DNA from 3 places in the Clostridium intestinale genome. Region 1 is predicted to be linked to each of the others. Evidence: predicted binding sites of a transcription regulator. Region 1 holds the regulator's gene; each other region holds the start of a gene.
The links. Region 1 encodes LexA, which represses DNA repair genes until DNA is damaged. Its sites were predicted from a motif close to CNAACANNTGTTNG; they were not measured.
Positions count from the first base shown of each region.

Region 2: uvrA (excinuclease ABC subunit UvrA) is a predicted target of LexA. The motif match lies at 2,412-2,425, and genes of this name have one in related genera.
Region 3: P8F83_RS14445 (putative DNA modification/repair radical SAM protein) is a predicted target of LexA. The motif match lies at 4,495-4,508, and genes of this name have one in related genera.

Region 1 covers NZ_CP121166.1:1,400,867-1,409,380, forward strand. Annotated here, with positions in the region: gene mutS (DNA mismatch repair protein MutS) at 1-1,183, shown strand, start outside; gene mutL (DNA mismatch repair endonuclease MutL) at 1,200-3,071, shown strand; gene miaA (tRNA (adenosine(37)-N6)-dimethylallyltransferase MiaA) at 3,073-4,017, shown strand; gene hfq (RNA chaperone Hfq) at 4,066-4,299, shown strand; gene P8F83_RS07295 (methionine gamma-lyase family protein) at 4,368-5,657, shown strand; gene lexA (transcriptional repressor LexA) at 5,702-6,301, opposite strand; gene P8F83_RS07305 (hypothetical protein) at 6,440-6,832, shown strand; gene P8F83_RS07310 (tyrosine recombinase XerC) at 7,017-8,006, opposite strand; gene P8F83_RS07315 (coiled-coil domain-containing protein) at 8,250-8,514, shown strand, end outside.
Region 2 covers NZ_CP121166.1:4,190,922-4,199,435, forward strand. Annotated here, with positions in the region: gene anmK (anhydro-N-acetylmuramic acid kinase AnmK) at 1-454, shown strand, start outside; gene P8F83_RS21280 (DUF871 domain-containing protein) at 459-1,547, shown strand; gene P8F83_RS21285 (lactate utilization protein) at 1,660-2,277, opposite strand; gene uvrA (excinuclease ABC subunit UvrA) at 2,520-5,345, shown strand; gene P8F83_RS21295 (FHA domain-containing protein) at 5,550-5,993, shown strand; gene P8F83_RS21300 (FtsW/RodA/SpoVE family cell cycle protein) at 6,007-7,227, shown strand; gene P8F83_RS21305 (peptidoglycan D,D-transpeptidase FtsI family protein) at 7,231-8,514, shown strand, end outside.
Region 3 covers NZ_CP121166.1:2,818,921-2,827,434, reverse strand. Annotated here, with positions in the region: gene P8F83_RS14465 (CotS family spore coat protein) at 1-589, shown strand, start outside; gene P8F83_RS14460 (hypothetical protein) at 586-1,314, shown strand; gene P8F83_RS14455 (CotS family spore coat protein) at 1,327-2,370, shown strand; gene P8F83_RS14450 (TIGR03915 family putative DNA repair protein) at 2,389-3,132, opposite strand; gene P8F83_RS14445 (putative DNA modification/repair radical SAM protein) at 3,144-4,454, opposite strand; gene P8F83_RS14440 (glycosyltransferase family 4 protein) at 4,656-5,780, opposite strand; gene P8F83_RS14435 (CotS family spore coat protein) at 5,887-6,891, shown strand; gene yabG (sporulation peptidase YabG) at 7,003-7,863, shown strand; gene P8F83_RS14425 (Veg family protein) at 7,922-8,158, shown strand; gene P8F83_RS14420 (Veg family protein) at 8,504-8,514, shown strand, end outside.

The DNA.
Region 1 (8,514 bases):
TAATTATTCAAATATACCTGAAGGTAGATATATAAGAAAGCAAACCCTTGCAAATGCAGAAAGATTCATAACAGATGAGTTAAAGAAAATTGAAGACGATATATTAGGTGCAGAAGAAAAACTTATCGCTTTAGAATACAATGTCTTCTGCGAAATTCGTGATGAAGTTGAAGCTGCTGTTGATAGATTAAAACTAACAGCAAAAATTATATCTGAACTAGATGTAATTTCAACCTTCTCAAAACTAGCTATGGAAAATAACTATGTTAGACCTAAGCTAAATAATTTAGGAAAAACTACTATTACAGAAGGTAGGCATCCTGTAGTTGAAAAGGTAATTGATAGAGGAGAGTTTGTATCTAATGATACAAAACTTGACATTAAAGATAATCAATTATTAATAATTACAGGTCCTAATATGGCTGGTAAATCTACATATATGAGGCAAGTTGCTCTTATAACTTTAATGGCTCAAATAGGGTGTTTCATCCCTGCAACATCTGGTGATATAGGAATATGTGATAAAATATTTACAAGAATAGGTGCTTCAGATGATTTAGCTGGCGGTAAATCAACATTTATGGTTGAAATGTGGGAAGTTTCAAATATATTAAAAAATGCAACGTCGAACTCTCTAGTCCTTTTAGATGAGGTTGGACGTGGAACATCAACTTATGATGGTTTAAGTATAGCCTGGTCTGTTATAGAATATTTAAGTAAAGGTAAACTAAAACCTAGAACATTGTTTGCAACTCACTATCATGAATTAACTCAACTAGAAGCTGAGATTAATGGGGTTAAAAATTTCTCTGTTTCTGTTAAAGAAATAAACGATACTATTATCTTCCTTAGAAAGATTATTCCAGGTGGAGCAGATCAATCTTATGGAATAGAAGTTGCAAAATTAGCTGGCTTACCTACTGAAGTTATAGAAAGAGCCAAAGATATACTTGAAGGTTTAGAAAAAAATCAAACCTCAAAATCTAAAATTGAACCTAAAGAAAAACCTAAAGCTAAATCAAAAAATAATGTAGATACTTCCATGCAGATGGATTTTGGGTCCTTGGCTAAAGATGGTATGTTAAGCAAATTAGCTAACCTTGATATATTAAATATGACACCAATGGATGCTATGAATAATCTACACAATATTATTAAAGAAGCTAAAGAGCTTTTAAAATAAAGGAGGTGTTTCTCCCTTGAAAAGAATAAATATATTAGATTCACAAACTTCAAATAAAATAGCTGCTGGTGAAGTAGTAGAAAGACCTTTTTCTGTAGTTAAGGAATTAGTAGAAAATTCTATAGATGCTTCTAGCAAAAATATTATAGTTGAAATAGAAAATGGTGGAGAAACTCTTATAAAAGTTATAGATGATGGTGATGGTATTCACAAAGAAGACATATCAAAAGCCTTCTTACCTCACGCAACTTCTAAAATTAAAGAAGTAGAGGATATATATAATATAATGACCTTGGGCTTTAGAGGAGAGGCATTAGCATCTATTGCCTCTATATCTAAAACCATACTAAAATCTAAAACTTCCTCAGAGGATGTTGGAGTTGAAATATCTTTAACTGGGGGAAGTATAGATCATATTGTAGAGAGTGGAGTAAATAAAGGAACCTATATAGAGGTTAGAGATTTATTCTTTAATGTACCCGCTAGAAAAAAGTTTATGAAATCTCAATCAAGAGAAAGTGCTTTAATTAATGATATATTAACTAGGATTGCTATAGCTAATCCTAGTATAGCCTTTACTTTGATTATGAATGGTAAAAAGGCTTTTCAAACTTTCGGAAGTGAAAAAGAAGAAGATGTTCTTAGAACCATTTATGGTAAAAACATCTTAGAAAATTTAGTTTCCTTTGAAGCCTCTACAGATATAATAACGGTTCATGGTTTCGTTGGAAAAGAAGAGATTGCAAGAGGAAGTAGAAATAATCAAAGTATTTTTATTAATGGAAGATATATAAAAAACAAAACTATCACAGCTTCAATAGAAAATGCTTTTAAGTCCTTTGCTACAGTTAATAAATTTCCATTTTTCGTAGTATATATAGAAACTTATCCTGAATTTATTGATGTAAATATACATCCAACCAAAGCAGAGATTAAATTTAAAGATGAGAGAATTCTATACAAGGTAGTTTTTGATGCAGTTCATAATGCTTTAAAAGAAAATGTAAAAGCTTCTTTTATGGATGATGAAGTTTCAAAAGAAGAAATATATGAAAATGTACACTTTGAAGATACCTCTTCTTTTAGTGAAACTATTCCTAAAATAGTTCCAGAGGTTGTTACTAAGCCTATATATCCTGAATACTCTGCTGAAACTTATACAGAGCAAAAATCAGTTGAATTACCTGTAGATCTTAAAAGTTCAAAACCAGAGATAAAAGAGATTACTGAATCCTATGAAATTAGTACTCACTCTGCACCTATCTCTACAGAATCTAACAACTATGACAGTACAACACCTGAACCTAAGCTGCCACCGTATAGGGTTATAGGTCAATATAACAAAACCTATATACTATGTGAATATAACGAAAATCTATACATTGTAGACCAACATGCAGCTCATGAGAAGTATCTCTTTGAAAAGTATTATGATTCTATAAAGAATAAGGAAGTAGAGATTCAGCCTCTATTAATTCCATCTGTAATTCAGCTTACTTTAGATGATTATGTTTATTATGAAGATAATTTAAAAGTTTTTGAGGATGCTGGATTCACCTGCGAACCCTTTGGTGTAAATACCATTGCTATAAAAGAGGTTCCGTACTTTTTAGGTAAACTAGATCCTAAAGGCCTATTTTTAAGTATTCTAGATAACCTTAAAGCCTTAGGAAGTGGCACTACCTTAGAAGTAAAATATAATAAAATAGCAACCTTATCTTGTAAGTCTGCTGTAAAGGCTAATAATGAGTTAACCTTAGAAGAAATGAAAGAACTTATAAATCTTATGAGATTTATGAAAGACCCTTATCATTGCCCTCATGGAAGACCTACAATAATAAAAATATCTAACTATGAACTAGAAAAAAGATTTAGGAGAGTTACCTAAAATGAATAAAACAAACAAAAAGAAATTATTAGTTATAGGTGGTCCTACAGCAGTTGGGAAAAGCGATATAGCTGTTAAACTTGCAAAAGAATTAAATGGAGAGATCATTTCAGCTGATTCCATGCAAATCTATAAACATATGGATATAGGTTCAGCTAAAATTTCAAGAGAAGAAATGTGTGATATTCCTCACTATTTAATAGACTTTCTTGATCCAAGAGAAGAATTTTCAGTTTCGGATTTTAAAGATATGTGTCTAAAGATTATGGAAGACATCTATTCTAGAGGAAAGTTACCTATAATAGTTGGTGGTACTGGATTATATATAAATTCTATAATTTGTGATATGACTTTTACTGAAAGTGAAAAAGATGATAAGTATAGAGCACAGCTACTTAAGCTATCAGAAGAGCATGGAAATGAATTTATACATAATATGCTTAAAGAAGTAGATCAAGTATCCTCCGAGCAGATTCACTATAATAATGTAAAGAGGGTAATCCGCGCTTTAGAAGTGTATCATTTAACAGGAAAACCATTTTCATCTTACAATCTAGGAGAAAGTATATATAACTGTGATTATGATTTATATTATTATGTTTTGAATATGGATAGATCTAATCTTTATGAAAGAATAAATTATAGAGTAGATCTTATGATGTCAAAAGGTCTTCTTGATGAAGTTAAAACTCTAAAAAACATGGGATTAACAAGTGATATGCAGTCAATGAAGGGTATTGGATATAAAGAGCTTCTAGATTACCTTAATGACAAAACCTCTTTAGAATTTGCTATAGAATCAATTAAGCAAGGAAGTAGAAACTATGCTAAAAGACAGCTTACTTGGTTTAGAAAAGATCCTAGATCTATATTTATAGACAAGGATACTTTTGATGGTGATATAGATATTGTTAACAAAATAACTGGTGACATAATACAATCTTAAGAGTATAATAGAATTAATTTCTTATGGAAATATGGAGGATGAGTTTATATGAATAAGCAAAATAATAACTTGCAAGATATCTTCTTAAATGGCGCAAGAAAAAATAAAATAGCTGTAATTGTATACCTTACAAATGGCTTTCAATTAAAAGGATACGTTAAAGGTTTTGATGCATTTACTGTAATTTTAGATTGTGATGGAAAGCAGATGATGATATATAAGCATGCCATTTCAACTATAAACCCTGCAAAAATAATTTTATTTAATAACGAGAATGTATAATATATACTCTCTATGCAGTGCATAGAGAGCTTTTATTTGATGAAGTATTTAAAAAACGGAGGATATAAATGTTAGATTTAACAATAGAATATATAAAGAGTCAATATAATATAAGTGAAGAAACTATAAATCTATATAATAAAACAATAGTGGATATTCAAGATCAATTTAAAATCTATGATGAGATAAGAGAGTATAACCAAATTAAAGTCTTAAAAGCTCTTCAAGAAGAAAGAATAAGCGACTCTCATTTTACCAATTCTTCTGGTTATGGTTATGGAGACATTGGTAGAGATGCTCTAGATAAGGTATATGCACACATATTTAAGGCAGAAAGCGCTCTAGTAAGACCACACTTTGTAAATGGAACTCATGCAATAGGTACAGCCTTGTTCGGTAATCTTCGTCCAAATGACACTATGCTTGCCGTAACAGGAACACCATATGATACACTACATAATATAATAGGTCTTGATGAAGGCAAAAAGATAGGTTCTTTAAAAGAATATGGAGTAAATTATAAACAAATTGATTTAACTGAATCAGGGGATTTTAATTACGATGAGATAGAAAAAATATTAAAAGAAGATTCTTCTATAAAATTAGTACACTTACAAAGAAGTACAGGTTATGGTTGGAGAAATTCTTTTAGTTTAGACGCCTTAGAAAAAGCTATACACTTTATTAAAAGCATAAAAAATGAAGTAATTGTTTTTGTTGATAACTGCTATGGAGAATTTATAGATACTAAAGAGCCTACAGAAGTAGGTGCAGATTTAATAGCAGGTTCATTAATCAAAAATATAGGTGGTGGAATCGCTCCAACAGGAGGGTATATAGCAGGTAGAGAAGAGTATGTTACTCAAGCTGCCTACAGACTAACTGTTCCTGGAATAGGAGGGGAGTGTGGTTCAACTTTTGGCGTAATGAGAAGCTTGTACCAAGGATTGTTTTTAGCCCCACATATAGCAATTGAAGCACTAAAAGGAGCTATTTTCTGTTCAAGAATATTCGAACTTGCTGGATTTGAAGTGCTTCCTAAGTTTAACGACAAAAGAAGTGATATAATTCAAGCTATAAAGTTTGGAAACAAAGAGAAGCTTATTGCTTTCTGTAAGGGAATACAAAAAGGCTCTCCTATAGATTCATTTTTAGAGTGTGAGCCATGGGATATGCCAGGATATAATGATCAAGTTATAATGGCAGCTGGTGCCTTTATTCAAGGATCAAGTATAGAATTATCTGCTGATGCACCAATTAGAGAACCATACATAGCATACCTTCAAGGTGGTTTAACCTTTGATCACGCTAAAATAGGTATACTTATAGCTTTATCAAAGGTATTAAATATACAGTAATCTATAATTTGCATAATATAAAAAACTGGCTTAACGCCAGTTTTTTAATATGCTCTAAATAATCCTACAAGTTTACCTAATATAGCACAGTCATCAACTATAATAGGCTCCATAGTTTTATTTTCTGGTTGAAGTCTTATATGATCTTTTTCCTTAAAAAATCTCTTAATAGTAGCTTCATTTTCTATTAAAGCAACTATTATCTCTCCGTTTAAAGCAGTAGTGCATTGTTCAATAATAGCTAAATCACCATCATTAATTCCAGCATCAATCATACTTTCACCAGAAACCTTAAGCATAAATAATTCTCTATCATGTTTTATATATTCAATAGGTATAGGAAATGAATCCTCTATATTTTGTGTAGCTAATATAGGAGTTCCAGCAGTAACCTTACCAACTATAGGTATGTTAAGCATTTCTCTTTTCGCTGCATTTAATTCAACTATTTCTAAAGCTCTTGGCTTAGTAGGATCCCTTTTAATAAAACCCTTTTTCTCAAGTCTCTTAAGATGACCATGAACAGTTGAGGTTGACTTTAAATCTACAGCCTCACATATTTCTCTTACAGACGGTGGGTATCCTTTGTTTTCAGTATAAGTTTTAAGAAATTTATATATTTCTGATTGTTTATCCCTTGTCATTATTAACACCTCTCTAACTGATTCCTATTATAACATACGTATTTCAAATATTCAAACCTATGTTCCCATAAGTTAATTTGATTAGTTTATACTAATTTGATATAATCTTGTTTGTAATAAAATAAAAGGAGAATTATAATGGATAAGACCAATGTTTTTAATGATTCTGAATTTGTAGATGACGATAATTGTATATATGATTCAAATAAAATCTGTGATAATTGCGGAAAATGTTTAGAAGCTGAGGGAGTAGACATCAGGGCTATTAAAATCGAAGAAATAGCTAAAGTATCTGAAGAAACTTCAATAAAAGCAAGTGAATCCCTTACTCTTGAAGAAGAAATAGATGATCAAGAAGATAGTGTAGAAGTTTTTGATGAATCCAACTTTTTTGAGGAAGAAGAGTACGAAGATGCATGGGATCACATCGAATATATAGATGATGTTCAAAATATTTTAGATGATGATATTGCATTAGAAGAAAACTCAGAGGAGATTTACCCAGGATTAATTAGGATAAAGAGATTTTAAAAAAAATCTCTTTATCCTTTTTTATTTGATTTTTCATTTAACCAGAAAACTGTTTAAGAAGTTAACCAGTTTTCTGGTTAAATGGTTAACTGGTTAACTGCTTATAAATCATTTAAACAAGTTTCTTATTAATACTGAGCCTAATGAAGTTTATAAAAAGAAAAAACTTCTACAAATCAGATGTTTATAACTTTGATAAAGGATTTTGTTTTACAGCTTCTCTTAAGACCTCATCATCAACATGAGTATATATCTGTGTTGTAGATATGCTATCATGACCTAAAATGCTTTGAAGGCTTCTTATATCTACATTTCCATGCTTATACATGAGAGTAGCAGCAGTGTGGCGTAATTTATGAGGAGTGTATTTTTGCTCAGTTAATCCAGCTTCTATCGTATATTTCTTTACTATTCTTTCGACGCTTCTTTTATTTATTCTCGTTCCCTTTGAACTTATAAAGAGAGCATCATTGTCGTTTTCGGATATATTTTTTGTTTTTTTTCTTTCTATCATATAAGAATCTAAAGCTTTAATGCAAGCTTCGTTTAAATAAACTGTTCTCTCCTTATTACCTTTTCCTATAATAGTTAATATATCTCCCTTAATTTTAGATATATTTATACCACAAAGCTCTGAAACACGCACTCCACAATTTAAAAATATAGTTATCATGCAATAATCTCTAGCATAAAATTTATAACTTCTATCCATAGAGTTTAAAAGCTTAATAGACTCATCCAAAGTTAAATAAACAGGGTGGCGCTTATTAAGTTTTGGAGATTCTAACTCTTTAGCTGGATTATTTCTAACTATTCCTTGTTTTCCTGATAAAAAATTAAAAAAAGACTTTAAAGCGGCCACTTTCCTAGCTCTAGCATAAGTTCCGTTTTCTCGTTGTTTTTCTGCAAATGAAACAAATGCATATAAATCCGAAAGCTTTATACTATTTATAAAAGCCTCATCTATAAAACTTAAATCAATCTCATTAAATTCAGTATTCTTATGAGCTTTACCTTTATATATTGCTATAAATCTAAAAAACATCATAATGTCAATTCTGTAGCCATCAATAGTATTAGGGGATTTCCCTCTGATTGTACTTAGATAATTTAAAAAATCAGCTAATAATTCAGGAATTTTCTCATCGTAAGCTATATTTATATCATATTTCATTAAATTTTCTCCTTTGTCACCTTAATAATTAGTATTTTATACCTTTTTCGCTCTTTTTTCAACTAAAACACGTCGCTAAATAAGCATTTAGCGACATTATCTTTGCGCAAATATATTTTCAACTTAAAATCATAGTGATTTTTTACGTTTAATCGAATTTTCAAATCAATTTCTTTAATTAAACTTGATTTTTGTAATACATATATATTACAATGTATTCATATGTATTACAGGAGGCGTATTATGGGAGAAATAAAGGCGACAACGTTTAGGTTATCAGAAGAAACTACAAAATCATTTAGAGAAACAGCTGAAACACATGGAATGACACAAGAACAATGTTTAGCAAACTTATTACATGTATTTGAACTAAAGGAAGCAAAAGAAATCTTTAAGGATAGAAAAAAAGAAATTGAAATTTTTGAAGAATACATTTCTAGAATACAAAATTTGTATTTAACTTCTTTAGAGATTAATTTAACCGAAGAAGAAAGATTTAAAACAGAAT
Region 2 (8,514 bases), 1.9 Mb from region 1:
GAGTATAGAATATATATCTATGAAACCACCTAAAACTACTGGAAGAGAGCTGTTTGGAAAACAATTAGTAGATTGTATTTTAAATAAATATGGGGATTTAAAGGCTGAAGATATAATAGCAACTATGACCATGTTTACCGCTAAATCTATAGCTTATAATTATAAAAAATTTATTTTTCCAAAACTAAAAATAGACGAAGTAATTTTAGGTGGAGGGGGAAGTTATAATAAAACCCTGATCAAAATGCTTAAAGAAGAACTTAAGGATGTTAAAGTATTAATACAAGAAGATTTAGGATTATCATCAGATGCAAAAGAGGCAGTGGCATTTGCCTTATTAGCTTATGAAACTGTTAATAGAAGGGCCGGAAATGTTTTGGGAGCTACAGGGGCAAGAAAAAGAGTTATACTTGGAAATATAACATTACCGCCTATAAAAAATAGAAGGAGATAGAGATATGAGAAAATTAGGAATTTCAATTTATCCTACACATGCAACATTAGAAGAAAATTTAGCTTATATAGATTTAGCTGCGAAATACAAGTTTAAGAGAGTTTTTACTTGTCTTTTATCTGTTGAGGGAGATAAAGAAAAGATTGTTGAAGAATTTAAAAAAACAATTGAGCATGCAAACAAATACAATATGGAGGTAATGGCTGACGTATCCCCTAGAGTGTTTGGAGACTTAAATATAAGTTATGAAGACCTAAGTTTTTTTAAGGAAATAGGAGCCTATGGAGTAAGGTTAGACATGGGTTTTACAGGGAACGAGGAATCCTTAATGACTTATAATCCCCAAGGATTAAAGATAGAATTAAATATGAGCTCAGGAACAAAGTATATAGAGAATATCCAATCTTATAAACCTAATATGAATAACATAATGGCTTGTCATAATTTTTATCCACATAGATATACAGGATTAAGTTATGATCATTTTATAAAGTGCTCAAAACAGTATAAAGAATTAGGAATAACTACAGCAGCATTTGTAAACTCCACTGAGGCTACATTTGGTCCTTGGCCAGTAAATGAAGGGTTATGTACTTTAGAAATTCATAGAGAAATGGGTATAGTAGCACAAGCTAAACATTTATGGGCTACTGGATTGATTGATGATATAATAATAGCTAACTGCTTTGCGTCAGAAGAGGAATTGAGGCAATTAAGCGAGATAGATCCGTATTGTTTATCATTTAATGTAGAAATAAATAAAGATGTACCTAATGTTGAAAGAAAAATTCTTTTAGAAGAATTGCATTTTAACAGAGGCGATGTTTCGGATTATGTTATTAGGAGCACACAAAGCAGAGTTAAGTTTAAGGGGCATGAATTTATTCCATTTAACACAATAGATATGAAAAAGGGAGATCTAGTTATAGAGACTTCTCTTTATGGACATTATGCAGGGGAACTGCATTTAGTAAAAAAAGAAATGAAAAACACAGGAAAATCTAATGTTGTGGGGAGAATAGTTCCAGAAGAACAATTTTTATTAGATTTTATTGAACCATGGCAAAAATTTAGATTAAAAGAGGTTAAGTAGAAACTGTTGCATTGCAGCAGTTTTTTTGTGGAAAAGTTATAGCTTTATATAGTTAAACAATTAAACAATTAAAACTTTATAACTTTTTATAAAGTTTTAATTGTTTAAAGTCCTAATAACCTAGAGATTCATTAATTACTATAACTTTTATTCTATTTTTTATAAATTGACCTGTTATTAGTACAAAATCATTACATATGCGATCTTTATGGTTACAGTCTATACATCTATCTAATTTAGTACAGGGAGTAGATTTCCCTAAACGTTTTGCATCTAAGGGGGCAGCTATTTGGCGAGTTCTTTTGATAGCACTATCTAGATTTTCAACTATTTTGTTAATACCAACCACAATAATTACTTGCTTAGGACCGTATAGCATAGGAGCAACGCGGCTTCCATTACCATCTATGTTGAAAATTTCTCCAGCTAGAGTAATAGCACTTGTACCAGTAATAAATGTATCAACATTAAAATTTTTTATATATAAATCACGTTTTTCTTCTTTTGATAAAGATGGATTAAATTTATCTAAAAATCTGTAATTGCCATTTCTTAAAAATTTAAAAATACCTGTATCTTCTAAAGTTATAGAATCACCTGAACCTACTGAAGACCCTTTGATTATTAATTCAGATATTAAATTTAATAGCTCTTCATTATTGTTTACAAAGTAGCCAGCCATATTATTTTTTTCAAGATTGGTTATTAATTTAGTAATACTTTGATTCATTTACTCACCTCTAAGACTTTTGAGAAATAGTATATCAAATAAATAAGAGAGCAGCAATATATAGAAATATATAAATATTTCTATAGAATAGATTGTTGACTAATGCACTTGAAAGATTTAAAATATAAATTATACGAACAGATGTTCAATAATATGTATGACAAATTTGAATTTACTCTGGAATTTAGGCAAAAATATTAGATAGGAATTTATAGAAGTATATTGATCAACAGGAGGATTAAATGAAGGATAAGATAATTATTAAAGGTGCAAAAGTTCACAATTTAAAGAACGTAAGTTTAGAAATTCCAAGGGATAAACTAGTGGTGTTTACTGGATTATCAGGCTCGGGGAAGTCTTCTTTAGCATTTGATACTCTTTATGCAGAAGGACAAAGAAGATATGTTGAATCCCTATCAGCTTACGCTAGGCAATTTTTAGGACAAATGAATAAACCAGATGTTGAATACATAGAGGGACTTTCTCCTGCTATATCAATTGACCAAAAGACTACATCAAAAAATCCACGTTCTACAGTTGGTACAGTTACAGAAATATATGATTATTTAAGACTGTTATATGCTAGAATAGGAACTCCGCATTGCCCTAAGTGCGGAAAAGAGATAACCCAGCAAACAGTGGATCAGATTGTAGATCATGTTATGGCAATGGGGGAAAAAACAAAGATACAAGTATTATCTCCTCTTGTTAGAGGTAGAAAAGGGACTCATGAAAAGATTTTAGATAGCATAAGAAAAAATGGCTTTGTGAGAGCAAGAATAGACGGAGAAATATACGAGATTACTGAAGAGGAAGTAAAGCTAGAAAAGAATAACAAACACAATATAGAAGCTGTTATAGATAGATTAGTTATAAAGTCAGATATAGAGAGAAGGTTAACTGATTCTCTAGAGATGGCATTAAAACTTAGCGGCGGCTTAGTAATAATCAATAAAGTTGGAGAAGAAGATGTATTGTTCTCAGAAAATTTTGCTTGTGCTGATTGTGGAATAAGTATAGATGAATTAGCACCTAGATTATTTTCTTTTAACTCTCCCTTTGGAAAATGTGACCACTGTGATGGTTTAGGAACTTTAATGGAAATAGATGAAGATTTAGTAATACCTAATAAGGAATTGTCTATAATGGAGGGAGCTATTGCCTCTTGGGGAGATGGAAGACTTAAGGAAGATGCATGGACTTTTGCAGTGTTAAATTCTTTAAGCAAAAAATATGGTTTTGATTTGAATACTCCTATAAAAGATCTTCCAAGAAACATAGTAGAGCTATTATTATATGGAACTAAGGGTGAGAGAGTTTCAGTAGATTATACAAAGGAAGGGATTAAAGGAACCTACAATCATGCGTTTGAGGGAGAAATTAATAATCTTAAAAGAAGATATAGAGATACTAACTCTGACCTTATTAAAGGTGAAGTAGAAAAGTTTATGAGCAATAATCATTGTCCTAAGTGTAAAGGACATAGGCTTAAGCCAGAAGCTTTAGCTGTAACTGTGGGAGAGAAAAATATAAGCGAATTCACAAGATTATCCGTAAATGATGAACTCAGTTATATAAATTCCTTGGAGTTATCAGAAAAAAATAAGGTAATAAGTGAACAAATTCTAAAAGAAATAAGAAGCAGACTAAGTTTCTTAAAGGATGTAGGATTAGATTATTTAGATTTAGCAAGAAACTCAGGAACTCTATCAGGAGGAGAAGCACAAAGAATAAGATTAGCAACTCAAATAGGATCATCTTTAATGGGAGTTTTATATATACTAGATGAACCTAGTATAGGACTTCATCAAAGAGATAATGACAGGCTGATTAAGACCTTAAAACACCTAAGAGATGTTGGAAATACGGTTATTGTAGTTGAACATGATGATGATACAATAAAAGAAGCTGATTTTGTTGTAGATATAGGACCAGGAGCTGGAGAACATGGTGGAAATATAGTAGCTGCTGGAACTTTAGATGTTATTAAGAATTGCAAAGAGTCTATAACAGGCCAATATTTAAGAAAAGAAAAAGTAGTAGAATTACCTAGTGAGAGAAGAACAGGAAATGGTAACTTCTTATCTATAAAAGGAGCAAAGGAAAACAATCTTAAAAATGTTAATGTAAAAATTCCATTAGGATTACTAACGATGGTTACTGGTGTATCCGGATCAGGAAAAAGTACCCTAGTTAATGAAGTTTTGTATAAAGGACTATATAAAATTATAAATAGAGCTAATATTGTTCCAGGTAAACATAAAGAAATAACAGGATATGAGGCTATAGATAAGATAATAGACATAGATCAAAGCCCAATAGGAAGAACACCACGTTCTAATCCAGCCACATATACTGGAGTTTTTGATATAATCCGTGAACTTTTCTCTCAAACTACTGAGGCAAAAATGAAGGGGTATAAACCAGGCAGATTTTCTTTTAATGTAAAGGGTGGAAGATGTGAGGCTTGCTCTGGAGACGGAATTATAAAAATAGAAATGCAATTTTTATCAGATGTTTATGTACCTTGCGAGGTTTGTAAAGGAAAAAGATATAATAGAGAGACTTTAGATGTAAAATATAAAGGTAAAAATATAGATGACATATTAAATATGACAGTGGAAGAAGGATTAAAATTCTTCGAGAATCTACCAAGAATTAAGAATAAACTTGAAACCTTGTATGATGTAGGTCTAGGATACATAAGATTAGGTCAACCATCAACACAACTTTCTGGTGGAGAAGCTCAAAGAATAAAATTAGCCTATGAACTTTCAAAAAGAAGTACAGGGAAAACCTTATATATTCTTGATGAACCAACAACAGGTTTACATATAGATGATGTTAATAGATTAACTCAGATAATTAGAAGACTTGTTGAAGCTGGAAATTCTGTAGTAGTAATTGAACATAATTTAGATATGATTAAATGTGCGGATTATATTATAGATTTAGGTCCAGAAGGTGGAGATGGAGGTGGCACTATAGTAGCTACAGGAACTCCAGAAGAAATTATTAAGGTTGAAAGTTCATTCACTGGTAAATATCTTAAAAAATATTTAGAATAAGATCAGGTGTAACTTGATTGAGTTGGGGTATCCATAAGGTGTCATAAGTTGACTAGTGGGTACCCTAAAATAATATATAATTTTATAGGAATTTCTTAAGATTACCTGAAAAATGCAATATTTGTAGTTTTTTTGTTGTATAATCATTAATGTACTAGTGAGACAATATAAATAAGAGTATGAAATAATAATTGAGGTGAGTACATGAGTTTTCAGAAATTGATAGGAGTGGTCTTTGCAATTTTATTTATTGTGGTATTATACATAATTATTTACTACGCGCTTAAAATTATGTACAAAGATGTAAAAGGCGGAAATAGAACAAAGGGTTCATCTAATAAAGAAAAATTAGCCTATGGGTTAGAAGTTGTTAATGAAGGACAAAACTCTAATCTAAAGAAAGGCTCTCTTATACATGTTAGAAATACTGTGACAATAGGAAGAAAAGAGGATAATTCTATTATTTTATCTGATACCTTTGTTTCAGGTAACCATGCTAAGTTATATGTGAGAAATAATGAGTTTTATTTAGAGGACTTAGATAGTACTAACGGAACTTATATTAATAATCAAAAACTACAAGGAAGAATGAAGTTAAAGATGAATGATGAAATAAAAATAGGTACAGTAGTATTTAAAGTGATGTAACTGGGGTGAAAAAATGAAGACTTTAAAGGATGAAAGAAAACTTTTAGCAGTAGTATACTTTTTAACCATAGCACTTTTCGTTAATCTAGCACTCCTTAAAGATCCTATAGATATAGGAGCTTTAATTATGGGAGGAGTATTAATTATACTTATAGGGTTTTCTCACTTTGTTATAAGAAAATACTATCCAGATGGAGATAAGTTTATACTTATATTTGCAGCTGTTTTAGCAGTAATAGGAATAGCAGTTTTATATAGATTAGATGAAAAAGTTGCTATAAAGCAAATTATATGGTTTATAGCAGGAATAACAGCTTATATTCTTATAATAGTATTACTTCCAGACCTAAAAACTTTTAATAGATATAGATACTATTTTTTAGCGGCTACGGCTCTGTTTATGCCTATGGCCTTACTTATCGGTAAAGAACAATATGGAGCAAAAAACTGGGTGCTATTTGGAGGTTTTGGATTTCAACCATCAGAATTCGGAAAGATATTTTTAGTTCTCTACCTGGCTTCGGCTTTAAGAAATTATGAAGACAAGAAGAATTTAATGGGAGACTTTAAACAACTTGTGGAGCCAGCAGCAGTAGTTATGGCATCCATAGGATGTATGGTTTTACAGAGAGATTTAGGTTCTGCCTTAATTTTCTTTGGAATTTCAGTAACTATATTATATATAGCTACAGCTAAAGGGAAATACGTATTTATGAGCTTAGGGCTATTTTCTGTAGGATCAGTAGTAGCTTATGGATTATTTTCTCATGTAAGAAATAGAGTTCTTATATGGAAGGATTTATGGGCATATGCTAATAACGAAAGTTATCAAATAGTTCAAGGGCTTTATTCTATATCATCAGGTGGTATGGTAGGAACAGGACTAGGGCAAGGGTATCCAGGATTCATTCCAGTAAATACAACGGACTTTATATTTGCAGTTATTTGCGAAGAAATGGGAATGGTATTTGGGATAGGTATATTAATGCTTTACTTCCTTTTATTTTATAGAGGTATGAGAAGTGCACTTAAGGTTGAAGATAGATTTTCTCAACTGATTTCAGTTGGATTTTCAGCAATGATTGCAGCTCAAGTTTTAGTAATTATAGGTGGAGTATTTGCCGTTATTCCATTGACTGGTATAACGCTTCCTCTTATAAGTTATGGTGGAACTTCTATGCTAACAATGTTTTTTGCACTTGGAATTATGCAAAAGATATCAGAGGAGGGTTAAAGTATGAAAGATATCCAAAGTAGTATAAAAAAGGTAATGATAGTTTTTTCTTTTCTACTTTTAGCTTTAATTACTTATATAGCTTATTTTCAGGCCTTTAAAGCTCCTGATATAGCAGAAAAAACAGGTAATCAGAGATTGTGGGCGGAAAGAAATAAAGTTTTAAGAGGAACTATATATGATAGAAATATGGTGGCTCTAACGGAGAGTAAAAGAAAAGATGCATTAACTCAAGAGAGAAAATATACTCAAGGATCATTATATTCACATATTTTAGGATATGCAAATGAAAAGTATGGACTAACAGGATTAGAAAATACTTATGACAAAGAATTAAGAAATTATAATAAAATATCTTATTCGGTTAATAGCTTATTAGATACTTTAAAAATTAAAGAAGCTTTTAAAAATAGAATAGATGAAGATGAGGATATAGTCGGGAATTCTTTAGTTACCTCATTAGATACTAATGTACAAAAATCCGCTTATCAAGCATTAGAAAATAAAAAAGGAGCAGTAGTGGTGTTAAATCCTAAAACTGGGGAGATTATAGCCTCTGTTTCTAGTCCTACTTATGATCCTAATAATTTAGATGATGTTATGAAAGCAGCTAATTCAGGAGCACAATCTAATTTTCCACTTATTAATAGAAGTACAGCTGGTATGTATGCTCCAGGATCAACCTTTAAGATTGTAACTTTAACATCTTCATTAGAAAATTTACCTGGAGTTACGAATAGAACCTTTAACGATAATGGAAAGATAGTATTTAATTCTAAACAATCCTTAAGTAACTATGGGGGAGCTTCATATGGTTCTATAGGATTAAAGGATGCACTAAGAGTTTCATCAAATGTGGTTTTTGGTACACTAGCTATGGATTTAGGAAATGGTAAGCTCAAGACTACAGCAGAGAATTATTATTTTAATAAAAACATCCCTGCTAATGGAGTAGTTATAGAAACTTCTCAATTTCCTACCATAGATGATTCAGAAAAAGGAAGCATAGCTCAAACAGGAATAGGTCAAAGTTCTATTTTAGCTACACCTATGCAGATGGTGTTAATAGCTTCTGCCGTAGCTAATGATGGAGTAATGGTTGAGCCTAAACTTGTAAATACAGTAGTTGATAAAAACGGGAAAACCGTTAAGAATATAGATACAAAAAACATAGGAAGAAGCCTTTCAAGTGAAAATGCTGCGATAATTAAAGATTACATGAGAAATGTAGTAAGTAGTAGAGAGAACAGTCAATGGACCTATTTTAAAGGACTTAATGTGGCTGGT
Region 3 (8,514 bases), 1.4 Mb from region 1:
AAGAGGAAAAGAAATATTAGATTTCAGGAATCGTATCTACCAAAAAGCATACAAAAGCGATTTTGATAAGCTATATCTAGAAACTATGCAGAATCAGCTAACAATAATAGAAAAAACTATAGATGGTTTAAAGTGTTCTAATTATATAAATAGGATGAATAAAGAAGTTATTAAAAGGGGCTTTTGCCATCATGACTATGCCCATCATAATGTTCTTAGGGCATATGATGAGGAATTATATGTTATTGATTTCGATTACTCAATTCTAGATACTAACCTACACGACCTCTCGTCATTAATTATAAGATCTATGAAAAATGGAAAGTGGAGTAAAAATAAAGTGAAAGAAATATTAGCTAGCTATTCGAGTATTAATTCTTTAGAAAAAGGTGATAGCAAAATTATATCTTCTTTTATAAAATTTCCTCAACAATACTGGCAGTTAGGAATACAGTATTATTGGGAACAACAACCTTGGGAAGAGGACTTTTTTCTGAATAAACTAGAAAAATATCTAGAAGATTGTGAAGAAAGAGAGGAATTTGTTGAAGATATAAAGCAATTAGAGAATGGTGGAGAAAATATATGAAATTTTTGACCATAGAAGAGTACTTGAAAAACAGAGGAATTACCGTTTTAAAGAATAAAGAAAAAGTAATAGCCAAACAACTTAATGAGGGCGAGGTATACTTTCAACTAAATCTTATTAATAAAATTCACAAAATCTTGAGAGAATATCCTAGCAATTTTATACCGTCTATCCAAAGTACGATTGGAGAAGATTATGAACAAATTAAGGTTCTTCAAAAAAGAGTGAACAGGTATTTAGAAGTCGGATATTTCCCGGGAAAAATTGAAGAAAAAGTTGAAAATATTTTGAATTTATCTAATTTAGCTGTGACTCAAATAGAGAAATCAGACTATTTGTCTATATTTAGGAGAGCTATGGATAATAAAGAGATTACATTAGGCTATTGCGATGATAAAAATTTAAATTATAATAAGGGGATTATTATATATGATCTAAAGGGGATAGCCTATAATTTTGTAGAAAGTGATTATGGAAAGTTTTTATTGAAAATTAAAAGAAGGATAAAGATTATTAACTATAATGAAGCTATAGAATTTATATTGACTCAAGAAGGTTTAGATGATAATTCTAAAAAATATTTAAATGGCTATATTTCTTTTCCGCTAGAGACGTTAAAAACTCTGCAAAAATATAAAGAAGGGAAGAAACAATGGAACGAAGAAACCTTCTATTATAAATTTATGAAGGCTTATGAATTTGATAATAGTATTACATTATTATAGAAGGGTGATTTTATGAACAAACTTAGATATTCGGATGAAAAATACCTTTGTGATTATGATTTAGACACTGATTTATTTGAATTATTTGATTTAAAGGTTGAGGATTTAATACCTTTACGAAGTGTATATATTTTGATTACTGATAAAGGCAAAAAAATATTAAAGAAAATAGAAAATACAGAAGACATGAAATTTATAACTTCAGCTTTAGATTATATTAAGGATGGTTATTCAGATATATTAACCTTTGTTAAAGCTGGGGATGGAAATTATTATGTAAGATGGAAAGATGGTATATATTGTGTTATGGAATTGATTGAGGGACGGGAATGCTGTTGTTCAAATCCTTTAGATGTAGTAATAGCCTCAAAAGCTTTAGCGCAATATCATAAATCTTCTCTAGGAATATTAAAGTATCTTGAAGGCAGCAACTTAGAAATTTTGAAAAGTAACTTAGGGAAGTTTCCTAATAAATTTAATGAAGCTAAAGAAAATTTACTCGATATAAAACAAAGAGTAGGTAAATATGGATATAAGAATACTTTCGATAATCTTCTGCTAGAGAGTATAGATGAACAAATAGAGAATATAAATGAATCGATAAAGAGAATAGAAAAGTCAAATTATGAAAATTTATGTAGAGATGAAAGTAAGACGGTGTTATGTCATAATGATTTGGCACATCATAACATTATACTGTCAGAAGATAGAGCTTATTTTATAGATTTTGAATATTCTTTAGTAGATATTAGAGTTCATGACATATGTAATTTTTTGATGAAATCTATAAAAAATTATGGATATGATTTTGATAAAAGTATAGAAATAATAAATGCCTATGATTCAGTATGGAAGATAGAAAAGGATGAGTTAGAAGTGTTATATGCAATAATGATTTTTCCAAATGATTATTATAATTTGGTATACAATTACTACAATAAGAAAAAGAATTGGAGTTATGAATCCTTTTTATCAAAGTTTCAAAATAAATTAGCAGATGAACCAGATAGAAAAGATTTTCTGAAAATATATGAAGAAAAAAAGATTACAAAATAAAACCAGAATTACCTGGTTTTATTTTGTTTCTAAAAGATGTTTCCAATAACGTTTAGGCATTTTGTTACTTTGAAGCCTCAAGTTTTGTCTAGATGATATTGTGGTTGAGTTATAATAAGTCTTCCACAATTGTGTTATATCTTCTTTATAATTTTTTAATGCATCATAATAATTTATTGACATAGAGATGATTTCATAGTCATTTTGTAGTGAACTATAAACTAAAGCTAATTCTCTTTTAATATCATGTATTATAAAATTTTCATTACAAAACCTTTTGGTAAAATGATAACTTAATAATTCTAAAATATTGTGATCAGGTTCAATAGATGAATATAACATTTGGTCGTTAATCAAAGAAAATCTAACAAAGCCTTCAAACATATGAGTTTCCTTCAAAACCTTATTTCTAAGAGCTAATATGTTTTTAACCCTACTATCATAAATGTGATGGTCAATTAAAGAACCTAATTTAAAAGCTAGTTTTATATATTTAAAAGCTAATGAGAAACAGTCTTTGGTATCGGATAAATAAGCATAGTAAATATTCTCTACAACCTCTTCTCCAGTATTTTTTAGTAGAGAGGTATATACCTTATTTGCTTTTACATTATCTGTAGCTATATATTTTTTTTCGTATAATAAATTTTCTTCAAATGAATGTTTAGAAAATATTAAAGAAGTATTTTTGTATGAATAGTAACATTCATATATGCAAGTTAAAAAACCATTAAAACTTCCGTCATGTATTAGTACAATCATAAAACTCCTATCTATAGATTACCACTTATACTGGTAATTCTATCTTCTGGTTTATTTAATGATAATTGAGAGAAAAAACTTAGTTGAGTATAGTCTTCTGAATTATTATAAACTTTAATTTTTTTATCAATTAGTTTATTTTCGATTAGAAGAGGGTCAAAATAGGTGTCACCTAAGTACTTACCCTTACATAATATAAAATATTGTGCTCGTTTTAGTACAACTCCTAGGCTCTTTAAATCTTCATAGGATAACGAGTGAACTCTTCTAGAAATCACTATTCTTTTAGCTGATTTTAGTCCTATACCAGGAATTCTAAGTAAAGTTTCATAGGGGGCTTTATTAACTTCTATAGGAAATAAATCAATGTTATTTAGCGCCCAAAAACTTTTTGGATCAAGTTTTAAATTAAGACTAGGATTTTTTTCGTTAAGCAGCTCAGAGGCTGTAAAACCATAATAACGGAGTAACCAATCACTTTGATATAGTCTGTGCTCTCTAATTAGCGGAGGTACTGATATTGAAGGGAGAAGTTTATTGTTTTTTACAATTGGTATGTAAGCTGAATAATAGACCCTCTTCAATTTATAGTTTTTATATAAATTTTCGCTTAAAGTAAGAATATCCTTATCATGTTCGTTAGTTGCTCCCACTATTAATTGGGTGCTTTGACCGCCAGGGACAAAGGTGGGAGAATGAGAAAAAACTCGTTTATTATAATTAAATTCATTTATTTCTTTAGCTATTGTTTTCATAGGAGAAAGTATGTCGATTTTTGATTTTTGAGGAGCTAAAAGCCTTAATGAAGAAGCTGATGGAAGTTCTATATTAACGCTCATTCTATCTGCATATTTGCCTAATTCTTTAATTAATACTTCATCACAGCCGGGAATAGCCTTAACATGTATATAACCATTAAACTTATGAACTTGACGTAATAATTTTAAAGTTTTTAATAGCAGTTCCATTGTATAATTAGGACTTTTTAAAATTCCTGAACTTAAAAATAAACCCTCTATGTAATTTCTTTTATAAAAATTAATAGTTAAATCACATATTTCTTCAGGAGTAAAAGCTGCTCTTTCACAGTCATTAGAGATTCTATTTTGACAATAAGCACAATCATAGACACAATAATTAGTTAACAGGATTTTTAATAAGGATATACAACGTCCATCAGGGGTAAAGCTATGGCAAATTCCGCTACTCGAGGTATCTCCTAAATAATTTTTCTTACTAGACCTACTAGATCCAGATGATGAACATGAAACATCATATTTAGCACTATCAGATAAAATACGAAGTTTGTTAATTAAATCCATAAAAATCACTCCTAAAAATTAAGCTAAGTATATTATATAGCAAACATATGTTCTAAGTAAAGGGGGATTATAATATATAGTGTTTATTAGGTGCTAAAGAAGCTCCAATCCATAATAATTTCATGGATTGGAGCTTTTAAAGTTTAGTCTTAAACTCTTATTATATATGACATTAAGATATATATAATGCACTTTTTACAATTATCTTATTTTATTTATAAATTTATAAGCAGATAGTGTGTCTAAGGCAGTTTTATTCCAATTATATATTTTGTTTCTTTCAATGCCTTCAACTGTAAGTTTTATCTTTAAATCTATATTTGTTAATATGCTATACATAGCATTCATAATCTCATATACATCTTTAGGATTAATTAAAAGTGCAGAGTTTCCTAATATCTCAGGGATAGAAGTGCAGTTAGAGGCTATAACAGGGGTACCACAGGCCATTGCTTCAAGTGGAGGTAATCCAAAGCCTTCATAAAATGAAGGATAAACTAGAGTCTCACAAGCGTTATAAAAAACAGGCATATGTTCTAGTGTGATAAAACCAGGAAAGATAACTTGATCTTCAATTCCAAGTTCAAGGGCTCTATTTTTGTATTTCTCGTAAGAAATACCTTGTTTACCAACAATAACAAGTTTTAAATCTTGGGTATATATGCCTTTTAGTAATGAGAATGCTTCAATGAGACCAGTTATATTTTTTCTAGGGCTAAAACCACCCACATATAATATGAAATTACTATCTATTAAATAATTTAATCTTAAGAATTTTTTACATTTAATTTTATCCATAGGTTTATATATATTTTCAGCTGCTAAATGGGTTACAAAAATCTTATCTTTAGGGTAATTAAATTCTTTAGAAATATCATCTTTTGAGAAGTTAGACACAGTAATAATTCCTTGTACTCCATCAATGATTTTTTTCATATCATTATTAAATATCTTTAGATACCTATCACTTACTGTTTCAGGCATTCTAAGAGGGATTATATCATGAAGAGTAATTATTGAGGAACTGTCTAAATTATTTGGTAAACCTACTCCATTTTGAGGGACATGATAAATATCTAAATTTTCATCTTTAAGGATATTTGGTAGAGAGACCTCTTCCCAAAAGTTTTCTTGGGTATCATGAACTGTATTGATAAATTTAAAGTTGCTATTAAGGTTATCTAAATTTGAGTTATTAGGAAGAAAGAGTGAATAATCATTGATCTTGTCAACTAAATTTAGGTTATATATTAGTTGATAGGTGTATGTGCCGATTCCAGTACCTCTATACCATTTAGCAGCTCTACCATCTATACCAATATGCATTATTAAATCCTTTCGCAGTAGTTATAATTTATTATATTAACTTCTTTTGATAATTGTTAATAATTGTTAGCGATAGCACATATAAATATTTAGGGGGTGATTAACTATGATGAGGGAATCAGAAATTGAAAGACAGTTTGGTATAAGGATAGAAAGCATTAAACCCAATAAAGGGATATACCATCTAAAAACAGATAAAGGTGAAAGGTGCTTAAAAAAAATTAATTATGGAATTCAAAAACTTTTATTTGTATATGGTGCAAAGGAATATATTATTAATAAAGGTTATCAAAATGTAGATAGATATTTTTTGAATATTGACGGAGAACCTTATGCACTAGTTAATGAAGATATATATACTTTATCTGAGTGGATAGAGGGAAAGGAATGTGATTTTCATAAATTAGATGAGGTTATAATCGCAGCAAAAGAATTGGCAAGACTACATGAAATCAGTAAGGGGTATGATCCTCCAGAAAACAGTAAATTAAAAACTGATTTAGGAAGATGGCCTAATCTTATGGAAAAAAGGATAAGGGCATTAGATAAAATGAGAGACATGGCTAGGAAAAAAAGTAACAAAGGAACTTTCGATTTAAATTATATTAAAACTGTAGAATTTTATAAAGAATTAGGTAAAAGAGCGCTTTCAGTATTGAAGAATTCTAATTATTTAGAGATATGTAATATTACAGAACAGGAAAAGAGTTTTTGCCATCATGACTATACTTATCACAATATAATTTTAGACAAAGATAATAATGTGAATATAATTGATTTTGATTATTGTAAAAGAGAAGTAAGATCATATGATATATCCAATTTTATGATAAAGGTACTAAAGAGAGTTGGGTGGAATGTGGATTATGCTAAGGAAATACTTAAGGCGTATGATTCTATTTCTAAGATTAAAGAAGAGGAATATAGTATTATATATGCATTTCTATTATTTCCTCAAAGATATTGGAGATTAGCTAATCGTTATTATTATAATGAGGTTAATTGGGGACAAGTTACTTTTGGTAATAAACTAGAGTCATTGGGTAAAGAGAAAGATGATTATTTAAAATTTATTGATGAATTTAAAGAAGCATATAATTTAAAAGAATAATTTATCAAAGAGTAAGAGCTAAACCTCTTACTCTATTCTTTTGTATTATAAGGCACACAATATGGGTTTCGGCATATTATAGTATATATCAGTATTTATGAGGAGATAAATATGGGAATAGGTGATATTGTAGTTAGGAAGTCATATGGAAAAGATATTACTTTTAAAATAATTGATATAAAAGAAAATGAGGACGGAGTAGTTTATGTTTTAAAAGGCATAAATATAAGAATTATAGCTGACGCATCTATCGATGATTTAGAACATGTAAATGACGAGTTTCAAGGAGAGAAAGACAAGATACTTAATGCTAGAGTCAATCAAGCAATAAAAAAGGCTATAACTTCCAGAGATGGCGCTTATAGAATTACAAAGTCTCCCAAAATCATACAAGAAAAAGAGTTGATGTTTGGGAGGCCTGGAAAAGTTCTGCACATAGATGGGGATAGTGTTTACATGGAAAATTGTTTAAAAGTATATAAACAGTTAAATCTTGATGCTGTAGGAAAAGCGATAGTTGAAAAAGAACAGCCTATACAGGTAGTAGAACTGGTGAAAGAAATAAAGCCAGATATAGTGGTATTAACTGGGCATGATGGTGTATTAAAAAATTCAAAAGATTATTTAGATTTAAATAACTACAGGAATTCTAAATACTATATTGAATCAGTAAAGGCACTTAGAAATTTTAATACTAGTTATGATGAATTAGTGATTTTTGCAGGTGCTTGCCAATCTTGTTATGAAAGTATATTAGATGCAGGAGCAAATTTTGCATCTTCACCAAGTCGAGTATTGATTCATTGCTTGGATCCTGTATTTGTATGCGAAAAAATAGCTTATACAAGAATAGATAAGGTAGTTTCTATTACTGACGTAATAGAAAACACTATAACCGGTATAAAGGGGATAGGAGGATTACAGACAAGAGGTAAATACAGAGAAGGATATCCTAAATCACCCTATGTATAATATTAGAAATATTTAAAAGTAATTTTGCTAGTAATAAAATACAAGGAGGATGTGAGTGTTGGAGAAAAATACGACGATTGCGTCTATAAAGAAATATCTAGAAGCACACATTGGAGAAAAAGTTACATTAAAAGCTAACGGAGGGAGAAAGAAAATTTTTGTTGATAGTGGAGTACTTGAAGGAGTATATCCAAGTATCTTTGTCGTTAGACTAGAAACTGGAGCACAAAGGACTGTGACATATAGTTATTCCGATATATTAACAAAAACCGTCCAATTGTATTTTGGAGGATAAACTTCGATTTAAAAATCGAAGTTCTTATTTTTTATAAATAAAAGTTTCAAATAGATAAATCAATAATATTTACTAAATATAAATAATAATTAATTATATGGATATACTACTATAGAACTCATACTAAGAATTAAAATATTGCTGTATACATTATAAATAAATACCAGTGTAAAATTAAAATTTATTTGTATGTTAAGCAACAAATTATAAAAAAATATAAGATTAAATTTTTGGAATTTAAAAATTAGATTGACAAGTTGGAGTAAATAGTGATAAAATTAAAATTTTAATTTGACAATTATGAGGTTTTGAGGTAAAATATATAATGGAAAGAGGGTGTTTAATTTGGAAAAGAA